4 regions of the Streptomyces sp. NPDC050161 genome follow, and region 2 is predicted to be linked to each of the others. Evidence: riboswitches for the same ligand, from Rfam matches in the RefSeq annotation. Region 2 holds a riboswitch; each other region holds the start of a gene.
What was found. A riboswitch is a leader RNA that binds a small molecule or an ion and turns the genes downstream of it on or off. The one in region 2 is predicted to bind cyclic di-AMP.
Positions count from the first base shown of each region.

Region 1: another riboswitch for cyclic di-AMP. It lies ahead of ACIBK8_RS31870 (M23 family metallopeptidase); the one in region 2 lies ahead of ACIBK8_RS22840 (C40 family peptidase).
Region 3: another riboswitch for cyclic di-AMP. It lies ahead of ACIBK8_RS34480 (M23 family metallopeptidase); the one in region 2 lies ahead of ACIBK8_RS22840 (C40 family peptidase).
Region 4: another riboswitch for cyclic di-AMP. It lies ahead of ACIBK8_RS17370 (NlpC/P60 family protein); the one in region 2 lies ahead of ACIBK8_RS22840 (C40 family peptidase).

Region 1 is NZ_JBITJM010000027.1:55,912-63,212, forward strand. It holds gene ACIBK8_RS31860 (M16 family metallopeptidase) at 1-1,296, shown strand, start outside; gene ACIBK8_RS31865 (M16 family metallopeptidase) at 1,332-2,714, shown strand; cyclic di-AMP (ydaO/yuaA leader) riboswitch at 2,942-3,098, shown strand; gene ACIBK8_RS31870 (M23 family metallopeptidase) at 3,111-3,911, shown strand; gene ACIBK8_RS31875 (GntR family transcriptional regulator) at 4,141-4,830, shown strand; gene ACIBK8_RS31880 (HPr family phosphocarrier protein) at 5,119-5,400, opposite strand; gene ACIBK8_RS31885 (GNAT family N-acetyltransferase) at 5,634-7,301, shown strand, end outside.
Region 2 is NZ_JBITJM010000014.1:81,873-89,173, forward strand. It holds gene ACIBK8_RS22810 (adenosylmethionine--8-amino-7-oxononanoate transaminase) at 1-278, opposite strand, end outside; gene bioB (biotin synthase BioB) at 271-1,446, opposite strand; gene ACIBK8_RS22820 (8-amino-7-oxononanoate synthase) at 1,592-2,818, shown strand; gene ACIBK8_RS22825 (ATP-binding protein) at 3,156-3,584, shown strand; gene ACIBK8_RS22830 (LysR family transcriptional regulator) at 3,636-4,553, opposite strand; gene ACIBK8_RS22835 (LysE family translocator) at 4,625-5,299, shown strand; gene ACIBK8_RS22840 (C40 family peptidase) at 5,415-5,888, opposite strand; cyclic di-AMP (ydaO/yuaA leader) riboswitch at 5,893-6,093, opposite strand; gene ACIBK8_RS22845 (hypothetical protein) at 6,412-6,717, opposite strand; gene ACIBK8_RS22850 (ATP-dependent Clp protease proteolytic subunit) at 6,724-7,301, opposite strand, start outside.
Region 3 is NZ_JBITJM010000038.1:11,904-19,204, forward strand. It holds gene ACIBK8_RS34465 (MFS transporter) at 1-366, shown strand, start outside; gene ACIBK8_RS34470 (PP2C family protein-serine/threonine phosphatase) at 548-1,684, shown strand; gene ACIBK8_RS34475 (DUF2332 domain-containing protein) at 1,714-2,805, opposite strand; cyclic di-AMP (ydaO/yuaA leader) riboswitch at 3,238-3,393, shown strand; gene ACIBK8_RS34480 (M23 family metallopeptidase) at 3,405-4,568, shown strand; gene ACIBK8_RS34485 (aldo/keto reductase) at 4,739-5,680, shown strand; gene ACIBK8_RS34490 (hypothetical protein) at 5,780-6,082, opposite strand; gene ACIBK8_RS34495 (MrcB family domain-containing protein) at 6,454-7,301, shown strand, end outside.
Region 4 is NZ_JBITJM010000009.1:99,967-107,267, reverse strand. It holds gene ACIBK8_RS17380 (peptidoglycan DD-metalloendopeptidase family protein) at 1-95, shown strand, start outside; gene pcrA (DNA helicase PcrA) at 165-2,624, opposite strand; cyclic di-AMP (ydaO/yuaA leader) riboswitch at 2,924-3,108, shown strand; gene ACIBK8_RS17370 (NlpC/P60 family protein) at 3,116-4,291, shown strand; gene ACIBK8_RS17365 (hypothetical protein) at 4,469-4,822, opposite strand; gene ACIBK8_RS17360 (GNAT family N-acetyltransferase) at 5,012-5,818, shown strand; gene ACIBK8_RS17355 (alpha/beta hydrolase-fold protein) at 5,846-6,970, opposite strand; gene ACIBK8_RS17350 (LuxR C-terminal-related transcriptional regulator) at 7,193-7,301, opposite strand, start outside.

The sequences.
Region 1 (7,301 bases), on a different contig from region 2:
ACAGCGACCGAGCACCGGCTGGCCAATGGCCTGCGCGTGGTGCTCTCCGAAGACCACCTGACGCCGGTGGCGGCCGTCTGCCTGTGGTACGACGTCGGCTCCCGCCACGAGGTGAAGGGCCGTACGGGCCTGGCCCACCTCTTCGAGCACCTCATGTTCCAGGGTTCCGGGCAGGTCAAGGGCAACGGCCACTTCGAGCTCGTCCAGGGCGCCGGCGGCTCGCTGAACGGCACCACGAGCTTCGAGCGGACCAACTACTTCGAGACCATGCCCGCCCACGAGCTGGAGCTCGCGCTCTGGCTGGAGGCGGACCGGATGGGCTCGCTGCTGACGGCGCTCGACGACGATTCCCTGGAGAACCAGCGGGACGTCGTCAAGAACGAGCGCCGCCAGCGCTACGACAACGTCCCCTACGGCACGGCCTTCGAGAAGCTGACGGCCATGGCGTACCCGGAGGGCCACCCGTACCACCACACCCCCATCGGGTCGATGGCCGACCTGGATGCCGCGTCCCTGGAGGACGCGCGGGCGTTCTTCCGCACGTACTACGCGCCCAACAACGCGGTCCTGTCGGTCGTCGGTGACATCGACCCCGAGGAGACGCTGGCGTGGATCGACAAGTACTTCGGGTCGATCCCCATGCACGACGGCAAGCAGCCGCCGCGCAGCGGCGAACTGCCCGAGACCATGGGCGCCCAGCTGCGCGAGATCGTCGAGGAGGAGGTGCCGTCCCGCGCCCTGATGGCGGCCTACCGCCTGCCGCACGACGGCACCCGTGAGGCCGACGCCGCCGACCTGGCGCTGACCGTCCTGGGCGGCGGTGAGTCCTCGCGGCTCTACAACCGCCTGGTGCGCCGCGACCGCAGCGCCGTCGCCGCCGGCTTCGGTCTGCTGCGGCTGGCCGGTGCGCCGTCCCTGGGCTGGCTGGACGTCAAGACGTCCGGTGGCGTGGCGGTGCCGGACATCGAGAGCGCCGTCGACGAGGAGCTGGCCCGCTTCGCCGCGGAGGGGCCGACCCCGGAGGAGATGGAGCGCGCGCAGGCCCAGTTGGAGCGCGAGTGGCTGGACCGTCTCGCCACGGTCAGCGGCCGTGCCGACGAACTGTGCCGCTACGCCGTCCTGTTCGGCGACCCGCAGCTCGCGCTGTCCGCCGTGCAGCGTGTCCTGGAGATCACGCCGCAGGAGGTGCAGGCCGTCGCCCAGGCCCGGCTGCGCCCCGACAACCGCGCGGTGCTCGTGTACGAGCCGACCGCGGCCGACGAGACCGCCGACAACGACGAGGAGGCGGCCCAGTGAGCGACGCCGCGACCGCAGAATCCGCCATGACCGCGATGGAGTTCCACCCGCAGCCCCGGGGCGGTGCGCCCAAGCCGTGGGCCTTCCCTGCGCCCGAGCGCGGCGCGCTGCCCAACGGGCTCACGGTGCTGCGCAGTCACCGCCCCGGGCAGCAGGTCGTCGCCGTCGAGATCGACATCGTCGCGCCCCTGGAGTCCGAGCCCGAGGGGCTCGACGGCGTTGCCACGATCATGGCCCGCGCCCTGTCCGAGGGCACGGACAAGCACGACGCCGAGGAATTCGCCGCCGAACTGGAGCGCTGCGGCGCGACCCTGGACGCGCACGCCGACCACCCCGGTGTCCGGGTCTCCCTCGAAGTGCCGGCCTCCCGGCTGGCCCGCGCGCTCGGCCTGCTCGCCGACGCGCTGCGTGCCCCGGCCTTCCCCGACAGCGAGATCGAGCGTCTGGTCCGCAACCGCCTGGACGAGATCCCGCACGAGCTCGCCAACCCGGCGCGGCGTGCCGCGGTGGCGCTGTCCAGGGAGCTGTTCCCGGCCGCCTCCCGGATGTCGCGGCCCCGCCAGGGCACCGAGGAGACCGTCGAGCGCATCGACGCCCCCGCGGTACGGGCCTTCTACGAGGCCCATGTGCGCCCCGCCACGGCCACCGCCGTCATCGTCGGCGACTTCACCGGTGTCGACGTGGACGCCGCCCTCGCCGAGACCGTCGGCACGTGGACCGGCTCGCTCGCCGAACCGGTCGCCCCCTCGCCGATCACCGCCGACGACACCGGCCGCGTGGTGATCGTGGACCGCCCCGGTGCCGTCCAGACGCAGCTGCTCATCGGCCGTATCGGCGCCGACCGGCACGACCGGGTGTGGCCCGCGCAGGTGCTCGGCACGTACTGCCTGGGCGGCACCCTCACCTCGCGGCTCGACCGTGTGCTGCGCGAGGAGAAGGGCTACACCTACGGGGTGCGCGCCTTCGGCCAGGTGCTGCGCTCCTCGGCGCCCGATGCCCCCGGGGGGCACACGGGCGCCGCGATGCTCGCCATCAGCGGCTCGGTGGACACCGCCTCCACCGGCCCGGCGCTCGACGACCTGTGGACGGTGCTGCGCACCCTCGCGGCGGATGGCCTGACGGACGCCGAGCGGGATGTCGCCGTGCAGAACCTCGTCGGCGTCGCGCCGCTCCGGTACGAGACCGCGGCGGCGGTCGCCGGGACGCTCGCCGACCAGGTGGAGCAGCACCTGCCGGACGACTTCCAGGCGCAGTTGTACGCGCGGCTGGCCGAGACCGGCACGGTCGAGGCGACGGCCGCGGTGGTCAGCGCGTTCCCGGTGGACCGGCTGGTGACGGTCCTGGTCGGTGACGCGGCGCAGATCGCCGAGCCGGTCAAGGCGCTGGGCATCGGCGAGGTGACGGTCGTCAGCGGCTGACGTGCCGACAGGACGGTTGCCGTAGGCGGCCGTCCATGGAGCGACACAGGGGCTCCCGGGGTGTTCAACCGCCCCGGGAGCCCCTTTATGTCCGCATTCCCCCCGGCTGGTTGCGCGGTGCAGGTGTGGCGCTTCGCACAAACTGCCGGTTCTGTTTGCCGATCGAAAGACGCCCCGATTAGCGTCAACCCCGCTGTTCGTCAGCCGTACGCCGCAACCGTGGCACCGGACAGTCATCGCCGAGTCCCCGTACGGCGCGAGCCAGGGGAGCCGGGGACCCACATGTCCCCTGGGGTGAATCGGGTGCCTCTCCGGAGGAGCCCGTAGGAGACCTTCCTGCTCCGAACCCGTCAGCTAACCCGGTAGGCGAGAAGGAAGGAAAGGACAAGCCAGCACATGGCGTTCACCCGTGCCACCGGGAAGCACCGTCGTCCGAGCCGCACCGCGCGGACGACCCGCAACATCGCCGGCATAGCCGGTCTCGCCGCCACCGGCGTCGTCGCCTCCGTGGCCTCGCCCGCGCTGGCCGCCACGGCCCCCGCGAGCCCCCAGGACGCCGGCCTCGCGCACGCCGTCGTCCTCGGCGACGAACTCGCCGACCACGTCGCGGCGCAGGCCGACGCGCAGCAGGCCGTCGCCGAGGTCGCAGCGGCGAGGGAGAAGGCCGAGGACGAGGCCAAGAAGCAGGCCGAAGAGGCCAAGCGCCGCGCGCAGGAAGCCAAGGAGAAGGCCGACAAGGAGCGCGAGGCCAAGGCCCGCGCCGCCCGCGACGAAGAGCGCAAGCGCCTCAACGCCTTCGTCGCGCCTGTTACCGGCTCGTATGTCTCCACCGCCTACAAGGCGTCCAGCGGACTGTGGTCGTCCGGCAGCCACACCGGCATCGACTTCCACGCCGCCACCGGGACGCCCGTCCACGCCGTGGGTGCGGGCACCGTCGTCGAGGCCGGCGCGGGCGGCGCGTACGGCAACAACATCGTCATCAAGATGCACGACGGTACCTACACCCAGTACGGCCACATGTCGTCGCTCGGCGTCTCCGTCGGCCAGAGCGTCACACCGGGCCAGCAGATCGGCCTCTCCGGCGCCACCGGCAACGTCACCGGCCCGCACCTGCACTTCGAGGCCCGCACCGGCCCGGACTACGGGTCGGACATCGACCCGATCGCCTACCTCCGCTCGCACGGCGTCAACGTCTGACGCTCCGCACGCGAAGACACCGAAGCCCCGCCCGCAGGCACCTCCCGCGGCCGGGGCTTCGGCGTATCCGCATGGGGACGGGCGATGCGGCCTTCGGGCGCAGCACCGCATGGCCAAAAGATATCCATGAAGGAACGAACGCATCCGAAAAGCCACCGCCTTCGAATAGAGTTGCCAAAAGGCCGTCGCTCGGCGGCGTTTCCCGGGAATGACGGCGGAGGCACCCACGATGCGAGGCCATATTTCCGCGCAGGTCGTCTGCACGGCAATTCGCGAGGACATCGTCTCCGGTGCGCTGGAGCCGGGCAGGCGACTCGTCGAGGACATTCTGGCGGCCCGTTACGGCGTCTCCCGCGTCCCGGTCCGTGAGGCGCTGCGCACCCTGCAGTCCGAAGGGTTCGTCACCACGCGGCATCACGCCGGTGCCTGTGTCGCCGAACCGACCGCCCAGGAGGCGGCCGACCTGCTGGACCTGCGCGCGTTGCTGGAGCCGCTGGGCGCCGCCCGCGCAGCCGCCCGGCGCACGGAGGCTCACCTCAAGGTGCTGCGCGGCCTGGTCCGGCTGGGCCGTGAAAGGACCCGCCACGCACACCCGGCCGACCTGCCGCAGCTGGACGGCTGGTTCCACGAGACGCTCGCCCAGGCGGCCGGCAGCTCCAGCCTGACCGCGCTGCTGACCCAGCTGCGGCGGAAGATCGAGTGGATGTACGTCATGGAGACCCCGCCCCGCTCGTCGCAGGCGTGGGACGACCACGGCGCGGTACTGGACGCGGTCGCCCGGGGTGACGCGGACCGGGCGCGTGCCCTGATGGCGGCTCACGTCGAACGGTCCTCCCCGGGGTACCGGCTGCGCCACCCGGCCACACCCGCGGTGAGACAAACGAAACGGCCCGTCAACACGGAGCGCGTCCGTTCTTAACAAGAGGGTCGTATACCTGTGATATTCGGGAACGCATATAGCGGGGGCGGGGTGCGGTCGATGGAAAGGGCTGCAATTCCAGGGGGAAGGGAATTGTGGGCGTAGGTCACCCCTTCCCGCGAATGCGGCAGCAGCCTAGGAATTCCTTATGGGTTTCCATGGCCCCGCCGGCCCGCCATCCGTCGGCGCCCGCTGTAAACGGAACGGCCCCGTCGCGGCGACCGTGGTGTGGTCGCTGCGGCGGGGCCGATTGCCGAGAGGCGGTGGACTCGAAGAGCCCGCGGCGGCTCAGACGGTCTCGGGGAGCTCCTCCAGGCCCTCCGTGACCAGCTTCGCCAGACGGTCGAGCGCGGCGTCCGCGCCCTCCGCGTCGGAGGCGAGCACGATCTCCTCGCCACCCTGGGCGCCCAGGCTCAGAACGGCGAGCATCGAGGCCGCGTTGACCGGGTTGCCGTCGGTCTTGGCAATCGTCAGGGGAACGCCGGCGGCGGTGGCCGCTCGGACGAAGATCGAGGCGGGGCGGGCGTGCAGACCCTCGGCCCAACCGACATTGACGCGGCGCTCAGCCATGGTGTTGCCCTTCAAGTCGTAACGGTTGTCTAGACCAGTGTCTCACGCTGCGGCGCGTGGTCCAGCAGCCCTTCGACCCGACTTTCCCACCACCCGTTCCGGCGCGCCCGTGCCCCGTCCCGGAGTGCGGACGCGGCGCTTCCGGGCGCGCTCCCGAACCCCCGCCGACCGCCCGGCGGCAGGCGGGCACGCATGCCGAGCCGGTTGTCGGTGCCCGGTCGTACGCTGTCCGCATGCAGAATCCGCCGGACCACGCATACCCGACCCACTGGGAAGCCGACGTGGTGCTGCGCGACGGCGGCACGGCACGGATCCGCCCCATCACCCCGGACGACGCCGCACGCCTGGTCTCTTTCTACGAACAGGTCTCGGACGAGTCGAAGTACTACCGTTTCTTCGCGCCCTACCCCCGCCTCTCCGACCGCGATGTGCACCGTTTCACCCACCACGACTACGTGGACCGGGTCGGCCTGGCGGCCACCGTGGGCGGCGAGTTCATCGCCACCGTCCGCTACGACCGGATCAACGACCAGGGGCTGCCCGCCAAGGACCCCGGGGACGACCAGGCGGAGGTCGCCTTCCTGGTGCAGGACGCCCACCAGGGGCGCGGTGTCGCCTCCGCCCTCCTGGAGCACATCGCGGCCGTCGCCCGTGAACGCGGCGTCCGCAGGTTCGCCGCCGAAGTGCTGCCGGCGAACACCAAGATGATCAAGGTGTTCACGGACGCCGGCTACACCCAGAAGCGCACGTTCGAAGACGGCGTGGTCCGGCTGGAATTCGACCTCGAACCCACCGAGCAGTCCATGGCCGTCATGCGCGGCCGGGAACAGCGCGCCGAGGCCCGCTCCATGCAGCGGCTGCTCGCCCCCGGCTCGGTTGCCGTCGTGGGCACGGGCCGCGCCCCGGGAGGCGTCGGCCGCACGGCGCTGCGCAACCTCCTCGACTCCGGCTTCACCGGCCGCACTTACGCCGTCAACCACGCCTTCCCCGCGGACACCGACCGGCTCGACCCGGAAGGCGTACCGGCCGTGCGCTCGCTGCGGGAGATCTCCGGGCCGGTCGACCTCGCGGTCATCGCAGTGCCCGCTGACCGCGTCCCCGAGGTCGTCGACGACTGCGGCGAACACGGCGTGCAGGGCGTCCTGATCCTCTCGTCCGGCTACGCCGAGGCCGGGCCCGAAGGCCGGGAACGCCAGCGCGCCCTGGTGCGCCAGGCCCGCTCCTACGGCATGCGACTGATCGGCCCCAACGCCTTCGGCCTGATCAACACCGCCCCCGGGGTCAGGCTGAACGCCTCCTTCGCGCCGATGATGCCCGGCACCGGTCGCATCGGCCTGTTCACCCAGTCAGGCGCGATCGGCATCGCCCTGCTCAGCGGGCTGCACGACCGTGGGCCCGGGGACGGCGGCATCGCCGGCATCTCCACCTTCGTCTCGGCGGGCAACCGTGCCGACGCCTCCGGGAACGACCTCCTCCAGTACTGGTACGACGACCCGGACACCGACGTCGTGATCCTCTACCTGGAATCGATCGGCAACCCGCGCAAGTTCACCCGGCTCGCCCGCCGCACCGCAGCCGTCAAACCGGTCGTCGTCGCCAAGGGGGCGCGCCACCACGGCACCGCTCCTCCTGGACACACGGTTCCCACCGTCCGCATCCCTGACAGCACCGTCTCCGCCCTGATGCGGCAGGCCGGTGTGATCCGCGTCGACACGGTCACCGAACTCATCGATGCCGGGCTGCTGCTCGCTTCCCAGCCGCTGCCCGCCGGGCCGCGCATCGGCATCCTCGGCAACTCCGAGGCGCTGTCCCTGCTGGCCTACGACGCCTGCCTGACCGAAGGACTGCGCCCGCAGCGCCCCCGGGTGCTCCCCTCCGCCGCGACCCCGGACGACTTCCGC
Region 2 (7,301 bases):
GTGAGCCCGCCGAACATCACGTGGCTCATCCGCCCCAGTTGGTCGTGTGCGGCGTCGTTGAGTACGGGGTGGTTGTACCCGTGCACCGCCGACCACCAGGAGGACATCCCGTCGATCAACTCCGCGTGACCACCGGCGGGTTCGGCCAGCCGCAGCCGGACGCCGGCGGCCGATTCGACCAGCAGCGGTGTGCTACGGCCTGGCATCGGCCCGTAGGGGTGCCACACGTGCTGCCGGTCGAGTGCGAGCAGGTCGCCCGGTGAGAACACCTCAGACATTGGGCGGCAGTTCGGTGCCGGCGCCCCGGCGGCGCACCGAGACCAGGCCGCGGCGGGCCTCGTCGGACGGCGCGGGCACGGTGGTGGCGGGCGGCGCGTCCTGGGCGGGGTGGCAGGCGCCCGGCGCCCCGCCGTGGCAGCCGTCCTCGTCGCCGCAGCCCGGGACGCGGTGTTCGGGCAGGGTGGTGGTGTCCGCGCCCTCCACTTCGAAGCCCGCGTCGGCGATCATCGCGAGGTCGTCCTTGCCCGCCTGGCCCTCGCTGGTCAGATAGTCGCCGAGGAAGATGGAGTTGACGAGGTGCAGCGCCAGCGGCTGCATGCTCCGCAGATGCACCTCGCGCCCGCCCGCCAGCCGTACCTCGACGTCCGGGCAGACGAAGCGGGTCATGGCCAGGATGCGCAGCGCGCGCTGCGGCGTGAGGTTCCACTCCTCGGCGAGCGGGGTGCCTTCGAACGGGATGAGGAAGTTCACCGGCACCGAATCGGGGTCCAGTGCGCGCAGCGCGAAGACCACGTCCACCAGGTCGGCGTCGGTCTCGCCCATCCCGGCGATCAGCCCGGAACAGGCCGACAGACCGGCCGCCTGGGCCTGTTGCACGGTCGTCACGCGGTCCGAGAAGTCATGGGTGGTGCAGATGTCGCCGTACGTGGCTTCCGAGGTGTTGAGGTTGTGGTTGTAGGCGTCAGCCCCGGCTTCCCGCAGCCGCCCGGCCTGGCCTTCGGAGAGCAGTCCGAGGCAGGCGCACACCTCGATGCCCTCGTTCTGCTCCTTGATGGCGGAGATGGTCTCCGACACCCGGTCCACGTCCTTGTCGGTCGGCCCGCGGCCACTGGCCACCAGGCACACGCGCTTGGCGCCGCCCGCCACCCCCGCGGCTGCCGCCTTCGACGCGTCATCGGGCTTGATCCAGGTGTACTTGAGGATCTCGGCCTTCGACCCGAGGCGCTGCGAGCAGTACGAGCAGTCCTCGGGGCACAGGCCCGACTTGAGGTTGACGAGGTAGTTGAGCTTCACCCGCCGCCCGAACCACTGACGGCGCACCTTTCCGGCCGCGGCCACCACATCGAGCAGTTCGTCATCGGACGTCGCCAGTACGGCGAGGGCCTCTTCACGGGTCGGCAGCTCACGCCGCAGCCCCTTGTCCACCAGAGTGTTCAGCAGCTCCATGGCGTTGATCCTGGCGTACGGCACCGCCCCGGGCCAAGGAGGATTCCCACAACGACCTCGGCTCGGAGTGTGGGTATCACCACACTGTGGGCGGGTGTAACGACCGCTAACGTCTATCGACAGCCCACAATCGAGAAGGATGCCGATGCCGCAGGACACCGCACCGCCGCAGACCCGGGACGCACGCTGCGTGCCGCCCGCCGACCCCGCAGCGGCCCCTGTACGCGAGACGTTCGGCGCGGCATTCGACTGGCTCGATGCGGCGCACGCCGAGCGGCAACGGGCGGGCCTGGTCCGCACCCTGCGCCCGCGCTCCGCCGATTCCGCGCTGCTGGACCTGGCCTGCAACGACTACCTCGGATTCGCCAGGCACCCCGAGGTGACCCGCGCCGCCGCCCAGGCCGCGCACCGCTGGGGCGCGGGCGCCACCGGCTCCCGGCTGGTGACCGGCAGCACCGAACTGCACGCCAGGCTGGAGTCCGAACTCGCCGCGTTCTGCGGCTTCGAGGCCGCCCTGGTGCTGTCGTCCGGCTACGCCGCGAACCTCGCCGCCGTCACCGCGCTCACCGGGTCCGGCGCCCTCGTGGTCTCCGACGCGGGCAACCACGCCTCCCTCATCGACGGTTGCCGGCTCTCCAGGGCCCGTACCGCCGTCGTCCCGCACGCCGACCCGCGGGCGGTGGCCGCCGCGCTGGCGGACCACGACGGCCGGGCGCTCGCGGTGACCGACGCGGTGTTCTCCGTCGACGGCGACGCGGCCCCGCTCCCCGCTCTCGCCGGCGTCTGCCGGGCGCACGGCGCGGGTCTGCTCGTCGACGACGCGCACGGACTGGGCGTACTGGGCGACGGCGGGCGCGGCGCGACGGCCGCCGCGGGTCTCGCCGGTGACGCCGACGTGGTCGCCACCCTGACCCTGTCCAAGTCCCTCGGCGGACAGGGTGGCGTGGTGCTCGGCCCGGCCCGTGTGATCGAGCATCTGGTCAACACCGCGCGGACGTTCATCTTCGACACCGGCCTGGCACCCGCGGCGGTCGGCGGCGCACTGGCCGCGCTGCGGCTGCTCCGCCGCGAACCCGCACGCGTCGACCGGGTCCGTACCGTCGCCACGCAGCTGCACCGCCGCCTCACCGCCGCAGGCCTGGCCGCCGTACGCCCGGACGCCGCCGTGGTCTCGGTGCGCGCCCCGTCCCCGGAACAGGCCGTCCGCTGGGCCGCCGACTGCCGGGAAGCCGGGCTCGTCGTCGGCTGCTTCCGCCCCCCGTCCGTGCCGGACGGCATCTCCCGGCTGCGGCTCACCGCCCGCGCGGACCTGACGGACGCGCAGATCGACAGCGCCGTCGAGACGGTCGTGGCCGCCGCGCCCCGAGGCTGACGACGCCGGACGCCCCGGAGGCGCGGCCCCTCCCCAGAGGTTTACCGGCACCGCCCGGCGAGTATGAGGCGGGTACAGCGTTCGTCGGTGCCGCAGGGGGGCCGGCACCGGCGGGCCGGCGTGCGGTCCCGCCGCCCAAATCCGTTCTCGCGTAGCAGAGTTCACCGCATTGAGCGACAGATATGGGCATATCGTGGTGGATCGGCGTCACACCAGCAGCATGGATGGCAGTCTGACGCACAGCAGCAGTCCGAGGCCGTATCGGTGTCCGATCGGCAGCTCGCTCCCTGGTCGGTGCGCCGGAATCGAGCCTCGGTGGGAAAAGGACGGCGTCGCGATGGCAGACCACCAGGAATCCTCACTCACGCTGCCGAGCGAGCCCGCCTCCGTGCGGCTGGCCCGCGGCTATGTGAGCGATGTGCTCGGCGAGTGGGGTCTGCCGGCGCACGCGGTGCGCGCCGACGCCGTCCGGCTGATCGTCTCCGAACTCGCCACCAACGCCGTCCAGCACACCCTGGGCCGCTCCCCGGTCTTCACCGTGGAGCTGCGGCTCGACCGCGACGAACAGCTCCGCATCGGCGTCACCGACAGCCATCCGCGGTGGCCGCAGCGGCTGCCCGCCGCGGTGCAGCAGGACAACGGACGCGGCCTGGTCATCATCCGCTTCCTCGCCGCGGAAGCCGGCGGCCGGCTGACGGTCGAACCCACCCACCAGGGCGGCAAAACGGTCTGGGTCTCGCTGCCCTGGACGGCAACCGGACCCTGACCACCTGCCTCCTGACCACCCGCCCGCCACCGGGCAGGCCGCCGCACGGCCTCACTGCACGGAGCCGCCACGGGTGAACGCGCCGCGCAGCAGCGCCCGCAGGGTGTCGGCGGCAGGGGAGCCGCCACCGGGGCGGTAGGCCACCGACACCGTGCGGTGCAGCTCGGGCGGCTCCAGCCGGCGGACACCCAGCGGTGTCACCGAACCTGTCGCCATCATCTCCGGCACCACCGCCACCCCCAGGCCCGCGCTCACCAGCGCGCACACCACCTCATACCCCGGTGACTCGCAGCGCACCGCCACGCTCGCCCCGGCAGCCGCGAGCGCCGCCTCCACCCCGCGCCGGTGAGGGTTGGCGGGCGCCATGCTGACCAGCGGCTGTCCGGCCAGACCGGACAGCGGCAGCCGTCCCTGGCCCGCCGACAGGGCGTGCCCCGGCGCCGTGACGAGCACCAGTTCCTCGGTCAGCAGCGGCTCCAGCCGCAGCCCCTCCGGTGTGGGCATCGGGTCGCCCGGCGCGTAGGCGTGCGTCAACGCCAGATCCACCTCGCCGAGCGCCACCGCCCGCATACCGAGCGGCGGTTCGTACTCCGTGACGCTCAGCTCCACGTCCGGGTGCGCACGGCGGAACGCGCTCAGCGCGGGCGGCAGCAGATGCGTACCGGCCGTCATGAACGTGCCCACCCGCAGCCGGCCGCCGGACAGGCCCGCCAGCTGCGCCAGCTCGTGCCGTGCCAGATCCAGCTCGTCCAGCGCCCGCCGGGCCCTGACCAGCAGCAGTTCCCCCGCGGCCGTCAGCCGCGCCCCGCGGTGGTGGCGCACCAGCAGCGCCGTCCCGGCCTCCCGCTCCAGCTTGGCGAGCTGCTGGGAGAGCGCGGGCGCGGTGTAGCCGAGCCGGTCGGCGGCCCGGGAAATCGATCCGGCCTCCGCGACCGCCACCAGGGCGGCCAGTCGCGTGGGGTCGTACATAAGAACCTCTTTAGCCAGACGAAGAAGATTGCCACTCCCCATTAAAGGCTCTGACCAGCGAGGATTGCCTCATGGACGGACGGCTGATCACCTTCACCGGAGTTGCCGCCGGCATGGTCGCCATGCCGGGCGCGGACTTCGCGGTCGTGGTGCGCAACGCACTCGGCTCGCGCCGGGCGGGGGTGGCCTGCGCGGTCGGGGTCGCGGGCGGGCTGCTCGTGCACACCGCCCTCGCGGTCGCCGGGCTCGCCGCCGTACTCGTCGCCGTGCCCGTGCTGTTCGGCGCCGTTCAGGTACTCGGCGGCGCCTATCTGCTCTACCTCGGAGGCCGCGCACTGCTGGCCGTCGTACGCGGTCCTGCCGACGCGGCGCCCACGGCGGACGAGGACGTCGTGGCACGGACCGGGGATGAGGCCGCCGCGCAGCAGGAAGCGCGTACCGGCGTCGGGCAGAGCCTGCGGCAGGGCTTCCTCACGAACGCGCTCAACCCCAAGGCGCCGGTGCTCTTCCTCAGCCTGCTCCCGCAGTTCGTCCCCGAGGGGCAGCCCGCGCTGCCGCGCACCCTGTTGCTCGCCATGATCGTCGTCGCGATGGCGCTGGTGTGGTTCCCCGCCGTCGCGCTGCTCGTCGACCGCCTCGGCAACTGGCTGCGCCGCCCGCGGGTCACCCGCGCCCTGGAGGCCACCACCGGCGCCCTGCTGACCACGCTCGGTGGCGTCCTCCTCGTCGAGGTGGCGCTCGCCTGACCGTGCCGCACGCACGCGGACGGCCGTCGCCGAGCGCCTCCCGGATGGTCAACGGCGGTCAGAGGTAAGGAAGTTCGGCCATCTCAGTGCGATGCGGCGGGTGACGGGTGACCGCTCACCTGACCCGCCCGTACCAGACGGCCTTGCTCCAGATCTTGTCCAGGCGGACGACGGTGCCGGTCCTGGGCGCATTCCAGATGCGGCCCCGTCCGGCGTAGATCCCGACGTGGTAAACACCCCTGCCCGCATGGAAGAAGACCAGATCGCCGACCCTGCGGGACGAGGCGGGCAGGTGCCGGGTGCGGTTGTACTGCGCAGCCGCGGTGCGCGGCAGCTTCTTGCCCGCGTGCTTGAACGCGTACTGCGTCAGCCCTGAGCAGTCGAATCGGTGGGGGCCCCGGGCGCCGTACTGGTACGGCGCCCCCTTCTTGGAGGCGGCGATCCGCAGCGCCGCGGACGAGACGCTCGACGCTTCGGCGTCGGTGGTCCCTCCGGGCGTCGGGATGATGCCGCCGACGGTGGCGAGTGCCAGAGCCGAAATCGTTCCGGCGCGGGCCACTGCTGTCGGTACGTGCCTGCGTACAGCCATGAGCGAACCCTTCGTCAGCCGCCTGCGAAGGAGGACCTGTCGGGTTCGGGCAGGCGAAGATGCCCGGCCGTGCGTACGGCTTCACCCCAAGGAGCCCGTCGGCCGTGGCGGCCGTGGCCCCGTCCTGCTCGGGTCCTCCGCTCCTGCCGTTCCAACCGCGTCGACCGGACATCCGGACGGCGGCAGGATTAGGCGCCCGTCCGGACCGCCCCGTCGCTGTGGCGGGGTCTTGTCGTCGAAGGGATCGTTACGCATGCGGCGCCCGAAATAAGCGCTGAAATGACCCTGTGTGACATTCGTCACATGGGAGCCATGTGGTGAGTTGCGCCGTTTGCGGTGCGCGGAGGCATCCAAGGCCGGGGCCGGGACCAGGCGTGGAACCCGGTGCGCCGCCGGGGTCAAGGCGACGTGCCGCAATCCGGGCGCCGTTCGTCGCGGACTTCGGTGCTAGCCCTTCCGGGCGAGCCGGGCAGGGGACGTGTCGCACGCCCGGTGCCCGGCGACACCGTGTGCGGCCCCTGCCTCATGTGTCCTCGGGCGGCACCGAGACGAGCCGGGCCCGGCGCTCGCCGTCGAGTGTCCGCAGTGCCCGGCCGAGCGTCCCGCCGTGCAGTTCGCTCTCGCCCCGCTCGTGCATCAGTGCCAGCGCGTCCCGCAGTCCGGCGGCCCTGCCCACCAGTGCCTGGGCGGCCCGCAGCCCGCCGTAGGTGTGCCCGCCACGCGCCGGGTTGATCCGGCCCAGCAGGTCAAGGACTTCCAGGTAACGGTCGATCAGTTCACCCTCGGCCCGGGTCAGCGCGGGCAGCGGAGGGAGTTCGGGCGCCGGCACCCGACGTCACCGTGCGCCGGTCGGCGCGGAGGTCTTGCGGGCGCGGGTGACCCCGTCGATCAGGCCGTACTCCTGGGCGGCGCCGACGTCGAAGATCTTGTCCCGCTCGATGTCGGCGGCGATCCGTTCGCGCGGCATGCCGGTGTGCCGTTGCAGCAGTTCCTCCAGCTTGTCGCGGGTGCGCAGCAACTCGTCCGCCTGGATGCGCAGATCGGTGGCCTGGCCCTGGACCGGCTCGCTGAGGGCGGGCTGGTGGATCAGCACCCGGGCGCCCGGCAGTGCCAGCCGCTTGCCCGGGGTGCCGGCGGCCAGCAGCACCGCGGCGGCGGACGCGGCCTGGCCCAGGCAGACCGTCGCCACGTCGCAGGTCACGTACTGCATCGTGTCGTAGATCGCGGTCATCGCGGTGAACGAGCCGCCGGGGGAGTTGATGTAGAGCGAGATGTCCTGCTCGGGGGCGGCGTGTTCGAGGTACATGAACTGCGCCATCACGTCGTTGGTCGAGGCGTCGTCGATGGGGGTGCCCAGGAAGACGATGCGCTCGCCGAGCAGCTTCGAGTAGGGGTCCATCGTGCGCGTGCCGT
Region 3 (7,301 bases), on a different contig from region 2:
GTCATGGGCGCCGCCGCACCGGAACGCTCCGGGGAGGCCGCCGCCATCCAGGAGACCTCCTTCGAACTGGGCGCCGGGCTCGGCGTCGCCGTACTGGGCACCGCCCTGACGGCGGTGTACCGCCTGACGATGCCGGCCACCCCCGGCCTGTCACCCGGCCACCGGGCCGCCGCGAGCCGGTCGTTCGCGGCGGCCGACGACATCGCGGACCACCTCGGACGTCCTGCCGCGCGCACGGTGCTGAACGCGGCAGGACGCGCCTACGACCACGGGTTCACCGCGGTCTGCCTCCTCGCGTCCTGCGGCCTGCTCGGCACCGCGCTGCTGGCGGCCGGACTGCTGCGCACCCGGCGCGCCGAGCCCTGACCGCCCCTTCCGTGACCCGTCCGGCCCACGAGGAGTCGCTGCCGGGCCCGGCACCCGAAAACCTGAGGGACGGGTGCCGGGCGCCGACGGACGAAAGGACGGGCAGGGCCGGGCCCGGCGGACGAAGGGGCCGACGGCTCAAGGACGGACGGGCGCCAGGAGCGGGAAGATGCCGGTGCGGATGCGTCGAGGCGGGAGGGCCCGCACGGGCGAAGGGGAACGGCGGGCGCGCCGGGCGCAGATGTCGCCCATCGGCCGCAGGCTGGCGCGCTGGCTGCCCGCGATCCTGATCGCCTCCGGCCTGGTCTTCGACATCGTCACGCCGGCCCGCTACACCGCCTCGCCGTTCTTCTCGGCCGCGCCCCTGGTCGCCGCGCCCCTGCACTCGCTGCGCAGCACGGCCGTCACGGCGGTCGCCGCGGTGGCAGGCGCGGTGTGGGTCGTGACGAGTCACGGCGCCCATGACACCAACGAGTCCGCGACGGAGGTCTCGACGGTCTTCGTCGTCGCCGTCCTCGCGCTCGGCATCAACCGGGTCGTCCGCAGGTCCGACGCCACGCTGGCGTCCGTACGCGACGTCTCGGAGGCCGCCCAGCGGGCCGTGCTGCCCACGCCGCCCGAGCGGGTCGCCGGGCTCGCGGTCGCCGCCCGGTACGTCGGGGCGCAGGCCGACGCCCGGATCGGCGGGGACCTCTACGCGGTGCAGGACACCCCGCACGGCGTGCGGCTGATCGTCGGCGACGTACGGGGCAAGGGCCTCGAAGCGGTGGAGGCCGCCGTGATCGTCATCGGGGCGTTCCGGGAGGCGGCGGAGCAGGAGGCCACCTTGGAGGCGGTCGCGGGCCGGCTGGAGCGCGCGCTGCAACGGGAGGGCGGGCGGCGCGAAGGGCTCGACCAGTTCGAGGGGTTCACCACCGCCGTCCTCGCGGAGATCCCGCCCACGGAACACGTCCTGCGGGTACTCAACCGCGGGCACCCGCCGCCCCTGCTGCTCGCCCCGGACGGCGGGCTGCGGGCGCTGCCCCCGGCATCGGCGGCGCTGCCCCTGGGCCTGAGCGAGGTGGCCGGGTGGCCCGACCGGTCGGACGAGACGTTCTTCCCCGCCGGGTCGGTCCTGCTGCTGTTCACCGACGGGCTGACCGAGGCCCGCAACCGCACGGGAGCGTTCTACGACCCGGTCGCCCGGCTGCGCGGACGCCACTTCACCGGGCCCGACGCGCTCCTGGACACGCTGGTCGACGAGGTCGCCCGGCACACCGGAGGGGCGGGCGCGGACGATATGGCGCTGCTGGCGGTGCAGCGGCCACTGCCGGCGTAGGGCGTCGCGGCGAGGGGTGGCAGGGGTGCCTACGCCGTCCCCGCCACCCAGTGCAGGCTCCGGCCGTGCTGCCCGGTGAGGGCGACCGGACGCTCGTCCAGGGAGAGCGTCAGCAGCGGCTCCCGCTCCGCCGGGCCGAGCACGTCGCTGTGCGGGGCGGCGATCCACGGCAGGACCGAGTGGTGCTCCTGGGAGATCCAGTGTCCTGCCCCCGCCCGCTGGGCGAGCAGTTCCCGCACGCTCGTGGCGAACCGCTCCCGGCGGTCCAGCGGCAGGTAGGTCAGTACGGCGGTGTGGAAGACGACCAGCGTCGCGTCGGCCGGTGCTTCGGCCGCGAGCGCGGGCAGTTCGTCGACGAGGTCGCCACGCACCATCCGGGGGCGCGGCGCTCCCCGTACGGCGTCGACGGCGGCCGGGAGGTGCTGCGCCCGCTCGGTCGCCCCGGGCCATACGAGCGCCTGGAGCCAGCGCAGCGCGTCGGGATCACCGACCGGGTCGAGCGGGTTCAGGTCGATGCCGGCCCGCCAGACGACCTCGGGCAGGCGTCCGGGCGGGGCCGCGGACGCGTCCGGCACCCAGGTCTCCCGGCTCGTACGGCACCGGAACGTCACGGGGCTGTCGTGCGGGCCGACCGCCACGGCCGCGCCCGCGTCCCCGCCGTCATCGAACGCGTACCGGTAGCGGTCCGGGTACAGGCACAGGCCGGCCGACGCGCCGACCTCCAGGAGGGCCAGCGGCTGGGGGAGGCGGGCCAGCAGCGGGAGGAGGGTGGCGCAGCGGGCCGGTTCGTTGGTCTGGGTGGCGCGCCGCATGATCACCGCGCGGACCTCGTCCCAGTGCCTGATGGTCCACTCGCGCCAGCGGCGGTAGGCGAGGTCGCCGCGCGGGCCCTGCTCGGCGTGCGGGCCGTCGAGATGGCGGACGGCGGCGAGGAGGAGGTTGGGCTGCTGCTTGTTGCCGGGTGGCAGCGAGCCCGCCAACAGCTCGCAGAATTCCGGGTCCTGGCTGATCCGCGCCGTCAGTTCCTCGTGGGCCTCGCACTGCCCGCGCGCCTGCCACCAGGAGAAGTCCCGGTAGCGATCCGCCAGTGTCTGCCCGTTGTTGACGAAGTTGACGACCATGATCAGACGCTACTTCCCTCACGTTCCGTGATTGCCGCGCACCCCTCTGCATAACAAGTGATGCACAATCACGCGCAGCCCGTTTCCCGCCAGAGGGTCAACTCGCCCTGTTTAGAACCTTGGTGGGCCTATAAGTCCAGGCCAAAGCTGGTGAGTAGGGGGTGCGGATTCGTGAGAACGCTTGGAAATCCGCGGCCATCTCTATTACTGTCCGATAACGGAGCGCGGTCGTCCCAGCCGTCGCAAGAGGCGGCACCGTGCGCCGACGCTGAATCCTGCAAGCGCTCTTCGGGCGCCTCGGGCATCACGGGCACCACCGCTGGTCACGACCTGCACGTTCACCGCAGCACGCCGCGATACACCGCAGTACCGCAGCATCGAAATTTCACGAACTGCCGTGAACTGCAGGGAACTTCCGTGAACTACGGGAAACGCCCTGGAATGCCGGATGGATCCCGAACCGCGCGGAGGGAACCGGGGAACCACCATCATGGGGTGAATCGGACGCCTCGCGCCAGAGGCCGCCCGTAGGAGACCTTCCTGCTCCGAACCCGTCAGCTAACCCGGTAGGCGAGAAGGAAGGAAAGGAGTGCGCCCCCGTGGCGTCCAACAGGTCTGCCCCCGAGGCTCCGTCCGCCTACGCCCTCGACGACACCGTCCCCTTCGACGGCCCCCGGCCGTCCGGCGGCCTCGGCCGTGACGACGCAGGCGAGGGCCCGTGGGAGGAATGGAACCCCACCGAGGAATCCGTCCGCGCCGCCCGCGGCAAACACCGGGTCGCCAAGCAGCGCAGCGGGGGATTCGCCCGCGGCGGCACGGTCCTCGGTGTCGGTGTCATCGCGGCGGTCGGCGCCGGCGGGATGGCCACGGCCGAGGGAAAGCCGCCGGTGCCGATCTCCGTGCCCGACCTCGGCGCGATCACCGACGACCTCTCGGAGAAGCTGCCGGACGCCGAGTCCCTGCCCGGCATCGGCCCCCTCATCTCGGACGAATCCGACGCGGCAGCCGACTCCGCGGCCGACTCCGCCGCACCGGAATCCGGCACCCCCGCCACCTCCGCCACCCACGCGTCGGCACCGCTCTCCTCCGCCGGCCTCACCCCGGCCGACGGCACCCAGGGGACGGGCGGCGCGGGCGAGGCGCTGCGCAGCCGCATCCTCCAGCAGGCCGACGCGCAGCAGAGCGCCGCCGAGCAGGACGCCCGTGACGCGGCCGAGCAGTCCGCCGTCGAACAGGCCGAGAAGACCGCTGCGGCGGCGCAGAAGAAGGCCGCGGCGGCCAAGGAGGCGGCGCGGGCCGAGGCCGAGCGGGAGGCGAAGGCGGCGGCCCACAAGAAGGCGGAGGCCGAGCGGCTCGCCGAACTCGCCAAGAGCTACCTCCTCCCGGTCACCTCGTACACCCTCACGGCGAGCTTCGGCCAGGCAGGCGACCGCTGGGCCGCCGACCACACCGGCCAGGACTTCGCCGCCCCCACCGGCACTCCCGTCAAGGCGGTGCACTCCGGCACCATCACCCAGGCGGGCTGGGCCGGTTCGTACGGCTACCGCGTCGTCCTCACCCTCGACGACGGCACCGAACTCTGGTTCTGCCACCTCTCGTCCATGGTGAAGACCTCGGGCAAGGTCGGCACCGGCGAGGTCATCGCCCGGGTGGGCGCCACCGGGAACGTCACAGGACCCCACCTCCACTTGGAGGTCAGGCCGGGCGGCGGCGACCCCGTCGACCCCATGCCCTGGCTGCGGGACCACGGCCTGAAGGTCTGACACCGGGCGGGGCGGGCACGGCGGTCACGGCACGGCCGGTCGGCGGGGCGGGTCCGATGAGGCGGGTCCGGCACGGCTGATCGGCCGACGAGGCGGGTCCGGCGCGGCTGACCGGTCGTGGGTCGGGCGGGGGCGGAATATTCCCCTCCCGCCCGACGCTGCCACCACGTATGACCGTTTCACGCAAGAACCTCGGCTCGCTGTCCGTCTCCCCGCTCTCCCTCGGTGGCAACGTCTTCGGCTGGACGGCCGACGAAGCCGAGTCGTTCGCCGTGCTCGACGCGTACGTGGCGGGCGGCGGCAACTTCATCGACACCGCCGACGCCTACTCGTTCTGGGTCGAGGGCAACAAGGGCGGCGAGTCCGAGACGGTGATCGGCAACTGGCTGGCCGCCCGCGGCAACCGCGCCGACGTCGTCATCGCCACCAAGGTCGGCGCCCAGCCGGGCCTCAAGGGCCTGTCCACCGCGACGATCAAGAAGGCCGTCGACGGATCCCTGAGCCGCCTGCGCACGGACTACATCGACCTCTACTACACGCACTACGACGACGAGTCGGTCGAGGTCGCGGAGTTCCTCACCGCGCTCGACGACCTCGTCAAGGCCGGCAAGGTCCGCGAGATCGCCGCGTCCAACATCTCGGCGCCGCGCCTGGAGGAGTCCCTGGCCTGCTCCGCCCGCGAGGGCCTGGCCCGCTACGTCGCCCTCCAGCCGCACTACAACCTGGTCTCGCGCGACACCTACGAGGGCGAACTGGCCGACGTCGCCGCCCGCCACGGCCTCGCCGCCGTCCCGTACTACGCCCTCGCATCCGGCTTCCTGACGGGCAAGTACCGCCCCGGCACGGACATCGACAGCGCCCGCTCGGCCAAGGCCGCCCAGTACCTGGCCACCGACCGCGGCCCCCGCGTCCTCCAGGCCCTCGACACCGTCGCAGCCGCCCACGACGCCGAGATCGCCACCGTCGCCCTCGCCTGGCTGGCCGCCCGCCCCACGGTCGCCGCCCCCATCGCCAGCGCCCGCACGGTCGCCCAACTCCCGTCCCTCCTCGCGTCCTTGGACCTGACCCTCACGGACGCCGAACTGACGCTCCTGAACGAGGCGTCGGCCTGACACGAAGCCCCGTACACCGGGGCGGCACGACAGCCGTACGGGCCGGGGCGCGACTGCCGCCCCGGCCCGTACGGCCGTCCTCGTACGCGCTCCCGCGCCTCACACCCGCCGGTCGGCCACCAGCCACGACGCCAGCGCCATCCCGCCCGCCACCGCGAACACCGAAGGCCACGCCCCGACCTTCTTCGCAAGCGGATGCGACCCGGCAAACGCCGCCACATACACCCCACCCAGCGCAGCCGCAGCCTTCCCCCCGGCCTTCTCCTGCCATCCCTTGACCGCCACCGCCCCGGCCGCAGCCAACACCGCCCCACCCAAGGGCCGCTTCTTCGTCCAGCGGGCCACGGCATAGCCGGCGAGGAGGCCGGTGGTGGCTACGGGGGTGGTGGGGATTTCAGCCATGTTTCTTACCTCTCGCTAACGGAAAACGACGACTGCGCCTTCACTTGACTCTACTTCCATTCTTCAGCATACGAACCGTTAGTCGTTGACTGTGAGGCGTTGGTAGAGCTAGCGCCTCAACATGGCGTTGGTCACAATGCCTGGTCGTTCGAGGTAAGGGCGTGACTAGTTAGCGAGCATCCCCTAAGTGAAGAAGCGGTAGCGCCAGTCAGTTCATTTTTGTTGCGCTTCGGGCGTCGAGGAGGGGCGTGACTGCGACCATTGGGCAGAAAAATGGATGCGTGACTGCATCTCGGGTCTGTTCGGGGGCGCCTAGAGCTATTGCCAGGTGAGCAGTTGGTCGCGGCGTCACCTGAAGCTCCCATACTGGCGTGAATCATTCGAATCAGGGTGGGGGGTATTCATGGCTGATCGATCTCAACTATTTTTTGTGCATGGGTATTCGCGATCTGCTCCTCGATGTAGCCACCACGTTCGACACGACGCTCACGACGACGAGCGGTAATCCCGGGCAGGCTGTGCTCAAGGCAGCTAGCGAGCGGCTGGCCGACGCCCTGCCGTACGGGATGAAGGCCACAGGGCATGGTGGCCAAGGGGGAGCCGCGGCAACGCCATGGATCCGTGTCTTCGACCCGTCTGCCGGCGGGTCAGGTACCAACGGCCTCTACCTCGCCTACATTTTCTCGGCGGATTTGGCATCGGTGACCCTTACACTCCAGCAAGGTGTCACGGCGATGCGTGACGAATTGCGTACCAGAGGGCAGAGGCTGCGGAACCACCTGGCCTTTCGAGCACGGGCCCTCCTGGCTGAGCTTCCCCATGATCTGGTCGCGGACTGGACGGACCGTCCTCAACTGAGGCACCACGAGTGGCGGCCTCGTGCGTACGAGGCAAGTAGCGTGGCCGGCCGCTGCTACGACATAGCGAAGCTTCCCAGTGAAGGCGATCTCTGCGCTGACCTGGGCATCATGGGCATGATTCTGAAGGCGGCGCTTGATGTGGAGGCGCAAGTCCAGGTCGTGAGCGCGCCAGACGGGCCTACCGTTGAGTACGTTCCTCAGGCGCATGCGACATACCGGGGACTGGAGGGTTTCCACCCGAAGACGGGGGATGACTACGTCGCCGAAATCATTGCCCGTCAGCAAACTAAGAAGCAAGTGCACGAAGGTCTGATTCGGAGCTTCGGTCCGTACATTCATGGCAGGGGCTTCATCCCCAT
Region 4 (7,301 bases), on a different contig from region 2:
CCGGGCCGCACATGCACTTCGAGGTGCGGCCCGGGGGCGGCTCACCGATCGACCCGCTGCCCTGGCTGCACAGCCACGGCCTCAACCCGAACTGACCGGCCGCCCCGAACCGACCGGCCCCGCCCGGCCCGGCGCCCTGCAACAGCGGCGGGCCGGCACAAGCCTCAGAGCTTCTGCACCGGCGCGTACCGCAGCAGCAGCCGCTTCGGCTTCTCGCCGCCGAAGTCGATCGTCGCCTCGGCGTTGTCGCCACTGCCCTTGACTCCCACGACCGTGCCGAGGCCGAAGCTGTCGTGGGTGACGCGGTCGCCGACGGCCAGCGCGACGACCTGCCGGTCGGACGAGCGCCGGGTCGCGAAACCGCTCGGCCCCTTGGCGCGCGACGACGAGAAGCCGGAGCCCGTTCCGCCGCCGGAACCGAAGCCGCCCGATGACAGCCCGCCCATCGAGGCGGACGGCGTCGCGGGCCCGGTGCGCTTCCAGTCGACGTACGCCTCCGGGATCTCCTCCAGGAACCGCGAGGGCGGGTTGTACGAGGGCTGGCCCCAGGCGCTGCGCATCGTCGAGCGGGTGAGGTAGAGCCGTTCGCGGGCGCGGGTGATGCCGACGTACGCCAGCCGGCGCTCCTCCTCCAGCTCCTTGGTCTGGCCCAGCGAGCGCATGTGCGGGAAGACGCCGTCCTCCATGCCGGTCAGGAAGACGACGGGGAACTCCAGGCCCTTGGCGGTGTGCAGGGTCATCAGGGTGATGACGCCGCTGCCGTCCTCCTCCTCGTCGGGGATCTGGTCGGAGTCGGCGACCAGCGCGACCTGCTCCAGGAAGTCGGCGAGGGCGCCCGGATTCTCCTCGCCGCGGTCCTGCTCGAACTCCAGGGCCACCGCGGCGAGTTCCTGGAGGTTCTCGATCCGGGTCTCGTCCTGCGGATCGGTGGAGGTCTGGAGTTCGGCGAGGTAGCCGGTGCGTTCCAGGACCGCCTCCAGGACGGTGGCCGGTCCTGCGCCGGATTCGACGATCGTGCGCAGCTCTTCCATCAGCGTGTTGAAGCGCCGGACGGCGTTGGCCGAGCGGGCGGCCATGCCGTACGCCTCGTCGACCCGGCGCAGGGCCTGCGGGAAGCTGATCTTCTCGCGGAGCGACAGGGCGTCGATCATCGCCTCGGCGCGGTCGCCGATGCCGCGCTTGGGGACGTTGAGGATCCGGCGCAGCGGGACGGTGTCCTCGGGGTTGGAGAGGACGCGCAGGTACGCGAGGACGTCGCGGACCTCCTTGCGCTCGTAGAAGCGGACGCCGCCGACGACCTTGTAGGGCAGCCCGACCCGGATGAGGATCTCTTCGAAGACACGGGACTGGGCGTTGGTGCGGTAGAAGACGGCGACGTCGCCCGCCCTGGCGTCGCCCGCGTCCGTCAGCCGGTCGATCTCGTCGGCGACGAACTGCGCCTCGTCGTGCTCGGTGTCGGCGACGTAACCGGTGATCCGGGGGCCCTCGCCCGCCTGTGTCCAGAGGTTCTTGGGGCGGCGGTTCTCGTTGCGTTCGATGACGGCGTTGGCGGCGCTGAGGATCGTCTGCGTGGAGCGGTAGTTCTGCTCCAGGAGGATCGTCGTGGCGTTGGGGTAGTCCTCCTCGAACTGGAGGATGTTGCGGATCGTGGCGCCGCGGAAGGCGTAGATCGACTGGTCGGCGTCGCCGACGACGCACAGCTCGGCGGCGGACTCGGGCGGGCCGACCAGCTCGCGCACGAGGGTGTACTGCGCGTGGTTGGTGTCCTGGTACTCGTCGACCATGACGTGCCGGAAGCGGCGGCGGTAGTGGGCGGCGACGTCGGGGAACGCCTGGAGGAGGTTGACGGTCGTCATGATGATGTCGTCGAAGTCCAGGGCGTTGGCCTCGCGCAGCCGCGCCTGGTACATCGCGTACGCCTCGGCCAGGGTCTTCTCGAATCCGTCGGCAGCCGTCCCCGCGAAGGTCTCCTCATCGATGAGCTCGTTCTTGAGGTTGGAGACCTTGGCGCTGAAGGACTTGGGCGGGAAGCGCTTGGGGTCGAGGTCCAGATCGCGGCAGACCAGGGCCATCAGGCGCTTCGAGTCGGCGGCGTCGTAGATCGAGAACGACGAGGTGAAGCCGAGCTGCTTGGACTCCCGGCGCAGGATGCGGACGCAGGCGCTGTGGAAGGTGGAGACCCACATGGCGTTCGCCCGCGGGCCGACCAGCTCTTCGACGCGCTCCTTCATCTCGCCCGCGGCCTTGTTGGTGAAGGTGATCGCGAGGATCTCGCCGGGGTGCACGCCGCGCGCGCCGAGCAGATGCGCGATGCGGTGGGTGAGCACCCGGGTCTTGCCGGATCCGGCGCCCGCGACGATCAGCAGCGGGCTGCCGGTGTGCACCACGGCCGCCTTCTGGGCGTCGTTGAGCCCCTCCAGGAGGGCGGCCGGATCGACCGCGGGGCGGGCGGCGCCGTCGCGGTAGTACGCCTCCCGGGGCACGGGGGCGTCGAACTTCCCGTCGAAGAGGTCGTGCGGAACCTCCTCCGGGGCCGGGCCGTGCTCGTCCTCGGGAGGGGGCGGGGGGTGCTCGCCCTTCGGGCCGAGATCCGCCAGGAAGCTGTCGTCAAAGAGGCTGCTCATCGCCCACCGAGTCTAGGCGGCCCCACTGACATCCGGTCCCGAAGTCCGGGAACGGCCGCACGGGAAGCGTCCCGGCCGTGCAGAATCCGTTTCGGAGACGTGGAGCCGTCTTCACAGGAGCCGCCCCGAGGCTTCCCCGCACTGCCCGAAACCGACATCCAACGCAATCACCGTCACCTCACCTTCAGGTCACGAAAAGGTTTCGGGCAATTCGAACATCAGCCTTCACAGGAGCCACACGAGTTGGCTACCGTGCTCGCTCGGGCAGCCCGCATCCCCGCGTACGACAGCGTGCGCACGGGTCGCCTCCGCCGAGTCCGGCCCTGCCCCTGGGCACCCGGAGCCGGGGACCCACCAGCACCACCGGGGTGAATCGATCGGTACGGCCGCCGCGCGCGGGCGTACGGACCGTAGGGCAAGCCTTCCGTCTGCGACACCGCCCGAACCCGACAGCTAACCCGGTAGGCGGTCCACGGAAGGAGTCGCCGGCCTTGGCGTCGCATCGCAAGCCGCGCACCCGCGTCCTCGCCTCACCCGGAAGCCGCCGCACGGCGGTCGGGATCACCACCGCAGCACTCGCCTCGGTCACACTGCTGTCGCAGTCCGCCGAAGCGGCCCCCAGAAGCCCCCGGCCGACCGTCGAAGACGTCAAGAAGAACGTCGACGACCTCTACCGCCAGGCCGAGGTGGCGACCCAGAAGTACAACGCCGCCAAGGAGCGCGCCGAGCAGCGGCGCGAGAAGGTGGCCGAACTCCAGGACTCCGCGGCGAAGCGCACCGACAAGCTCAACGCGTCCCGGCGGGAGCTGGGCACCTACGCCTCCGCGCAGTACCGCACCGGAGGCATGAGCCCGACCGCGCAGCTGATACTCGCCAAGGACCCGCAGCAGTTCGCCGACCGCAGCCACCTCATGGAGCGGCTGACCGGGCGTCAGCAGCAGGCGGTCGCCGACTACCAGGAGCAGCAGGCGGCGGCAGCGCACGAACGCGCCGAGGCCGTCCACAGCCTGGAACGGCTCCAGGAGTCCCAGACCTCCCTCCAGGAGTCCAAGCGGACGGTGCAGGGCAAGCTGACCGAGGCCCGGCAGCTGCTGTCCCGGCTGACCGCCCAGGAGAAGGCGCGGCTGGCCGAGCTGGAGCGCAAGAAGGAGGAAGCCGCCAAGCGCAAGGCCGACGACATGGCGCGCCGGCAGGCCGAGAAGGAACGCCAGGAGCACGGGGGCGACCGCGGGGGCGACGGCGGGTCCGGTGGCGGCTCGACGGACGGTTCGGGCGGCTCGGACGGTTCGGGCGGCGGGTCCGACGACGGCACGTCCCTCACAAAGGCCAAGAAGGCGCTCGCCTTCGCCCGCGCCCAGATGGGCAAGCCGTACGTCTGGGGCGCGACGGGCCCCAACTCCTACGACTGCTCCGGCCTGACGCAGGCGGCCTGGAAGGCGGCCGGGGTGAACCTGCCGCGTACGACGTGGGATCAGGTGAAGACCGGCGAGCGGGTGGCCACCAAGGACCTGCAACCGGGCGACCTGGTGTTCTTCTTCAAGGACATCAGCCACGTCGGGATGTACATAGGCGACGGCAAGATGATCCACGCCCCGAAGCCGGGCGCCAGCGTGCGGGTGGAGTCGATCTACTACATGCCGATCTACGGGAGCATCCGCCCGGCGTAGGTCGCGTCGGGCCCGCTCCCCCGCGACACCTCAGGAACCACCCGCAGCACCCCACGCACCACCCCCCACAGCACGGAACCGCGCGGCCCTCGGGCGGTCGGACGGCCGGAACGGCTGACGACGCGAGGGCCGCGCGGTTCACCGTGCGGCATACGGGGCGCAGCGGCCCCGGCGGGCTCAGGTCCAGAGCACCGCGATGAAGATGTTGACCATCGTGAGCAGGCCGACGGCGCCGAAGAGCGGCTTGGCGACCTTCTCCTCGTCACGCTTGACGTAGACCAGGCCCAGGATCACCACCAGGACGGCCAGCTTGATGCCGATCTTGATGTTGTCGACCGGGCTGCCCTGGGCCTGGTTCAGGCCGACCAGCACGATGCCGGTGACGAGCATCGTCAGCGCGCCGTGCAGCATGGCGGGCACGAAGCGGGCCGTGCCCGCGCTCATCGCCTTCATCTGGGTCAGAAAGCCGCCCAGGAGGGAGGCGATACCGATGATGTGCAGGCCGACGAAGATGTTGATGACTACGTCCATGGTGCTGGATCGTAGCCCTCCCAAACCACGACCCTTCGGGCAGGGCGCCCCGCCGTCACATGCCGCCGTGTGCTCCCCCGACCGCAGAACGCGGCCCGGCGACGGCAGCCTTCAAGGCTCTACCTGGCGCCCGTGCCCACCCGGAAAATACAGCTGAAGTCGATCATGGATGCGGCCTACGCTCGGCCCATGGCCCCCGCCACGGACTCCTCCCCGGCCCCCTCGCCCGCCTCGCCGTCCGAACTCGCGCGGATCGTCGGCGTCTGGGCCGACGGCTGGGCACGGGCCCGGCGGACCGCCGCGCCGTCGGCGGTGCCCGGCGGCTTCCGGATCGAGGTCGGACGGCCGCACCACATCGCCCGCTACGTCCTGCCGACGGCCGACCCCGACGTGCTGGGCGAGTTGGTCCGCCGCATCGACGTGCCCGGCCTGTGGCTCAAGATCTGCGCACCGCGCGAGCGGGTCGAGCCGCTGCTGCCTGACGGCTGGCAGCTCAGCGAGCCCCAGTACCTGATGACGACCAGGCTGGGACCGCCCGGTAACCCCGCGCCGCCGCCCGGCTACCGCCTCGCCGTCCACCACGACGCGGACCGTGGCCTGATCGAGGCCCGGGTCCTGGACGGTACGTCCGCAGCGGCTCCCGCGGCTCCCGCGGCCCGTACGGGAAGCCCGGATCCGGACCCGGAGACGGCCCCGGAGGCAGACCCGGATCCGGACCCGGAAATCTTCCCGGCAGGCGGTCTTGCCGCGCTCACCGACGGGGCGCCCGGTGCCCTGCCCGGACCGCGGTCGGTCGTCTTCGACATGATCGGCACGGCGGCCGGGCACCGCCGCAGAGGGCTGGGCCGACTGGTGATGGCGGCGCTCGCCGGCCGCGCGGCCACGGCGGGCGCCACGCAGGGTGTGCTGGTCGCCAGCCCCGAAGGCCGTGCCCTCTATGAGGCCCTGGGCTGGCAGGTGCGCGCGCCGGTCACGGCGGCGGTCCGCCCGCGGTGAAACGAGGGCCGGGCCGTCGCCCCCGCCTCACGCAGTGACGTGTTGCGACAGCCAGCGGAAGATCTCGGGCACCTGCTCCCGCCAGACCACGCTCGTGTGGCCACCGGCGTCCGAGGGGATCTGCCGCACGGTCACCGATGTCGGCGGCTGCGCCAGCTGCCGCAGTCCGAGGCCCGCCTGGTACCCGTCGCCCGAGGCGCCGGAGACGTACAGCGCGGTGCGCGGCGGCTTTCCGGCCGCGTTGGCCGACTTCAGGATGTGCAGCGGGTTCGACTCGATGCGCAGCTTCGGGTCCTTGCCCGCGAGTGAACTGTGCTCGCTCGCCGGGTCGTTGTAGCCGGACATGGCGATCCCCGCGTGGTAGCGGTCCGGGTGCGACAGGGCGAGCTTGGCTGCGCAGTGGGCGCCCGCCGAGTAGCCGGCCAGGGCCCAGGATCGGGCGTGGTCGGATGCCCGGAAGGTGTCGATGACCATCTGGCGCACGTCGACGGTCAGCCAGCTGTCGGCGTTGACCTTCCCCGGGATGTTGACGCACCCGGTGTCGGAGCCGGTGACGAGGTTGGTGCGCGGGGCGACCAGGATGAACGGCTTGACCTCGCCGTTCAGCATCATCGGGCGGAGCTGCTCGTCGGCGTTCAGGGAGCCGAACCAGGCTTTCGCCGATCCGGGGTAGCCGGGCAGCACCTCGACGACCGGGAACTTCGTGTTCCGGTAGGCGGGGTCGTGGTACTGCGGCGGCAGCCAGACGTACACCTCGCCGCTGACCCCGGAGATCCGGCCCTTGAGGTCGGTCATCTGGACCTCGGGGCCCAGCTTCGGGTCGTCGGCCGGACGGAACGGCTGGACCTGGCGGGGCTCGTTCTTGATCTGCCGGCCGCCCAGCCCGTCGGGGCCGAGGTCCTGGGCTGCCTGCACGTGGCTGCCGGTGCCCAGCAGGTCGTCCCAGGTGTCGTAGAGGTTGTTCGCGTTGTTGACCAGGACGAAGACCAGGGTGATGGCCGTGACCTGGGCGAACAGCAGCATGACCAGGCGGAGGGCGCCGCGCGCCAGGCGCGGCCCCGGTATCCGTCCCCACAGTGCCAGCGGCAGCGCGACGGCGATCAGCAGCAGCACGATCGAGGTGAGAAAGAAGGGCGTGCCCGTCAGGCTCATCGGGATCTCGCTTCCAGGACATGTACGCGGCGACGGGGGCGTGGTTCCGGCCCCGGTGTCGGCAGCGGGCCTCTCCGCGCCATTAGATGGCGATCCGCGACGTCCTGGTTGCCCCTCTTCGAGCCCTTCTTTCCCGTGGGATGAGTGATCTCCGCCGCACTCAGCGGTCCGGGCCCGCGGGCCGGGACGTCATCCCGGACGCGGCCCGGCCGGTGAGGAGCCTCAGACCAGGCGGCGGGCGGTGGCCCACCGGGTGAGTTCGTGCCGGTTGGAGAGCTGGAGCTTGCGCAGCACCGCGGAGACGTGGGACTCGACGGTCTTCACGGAGATG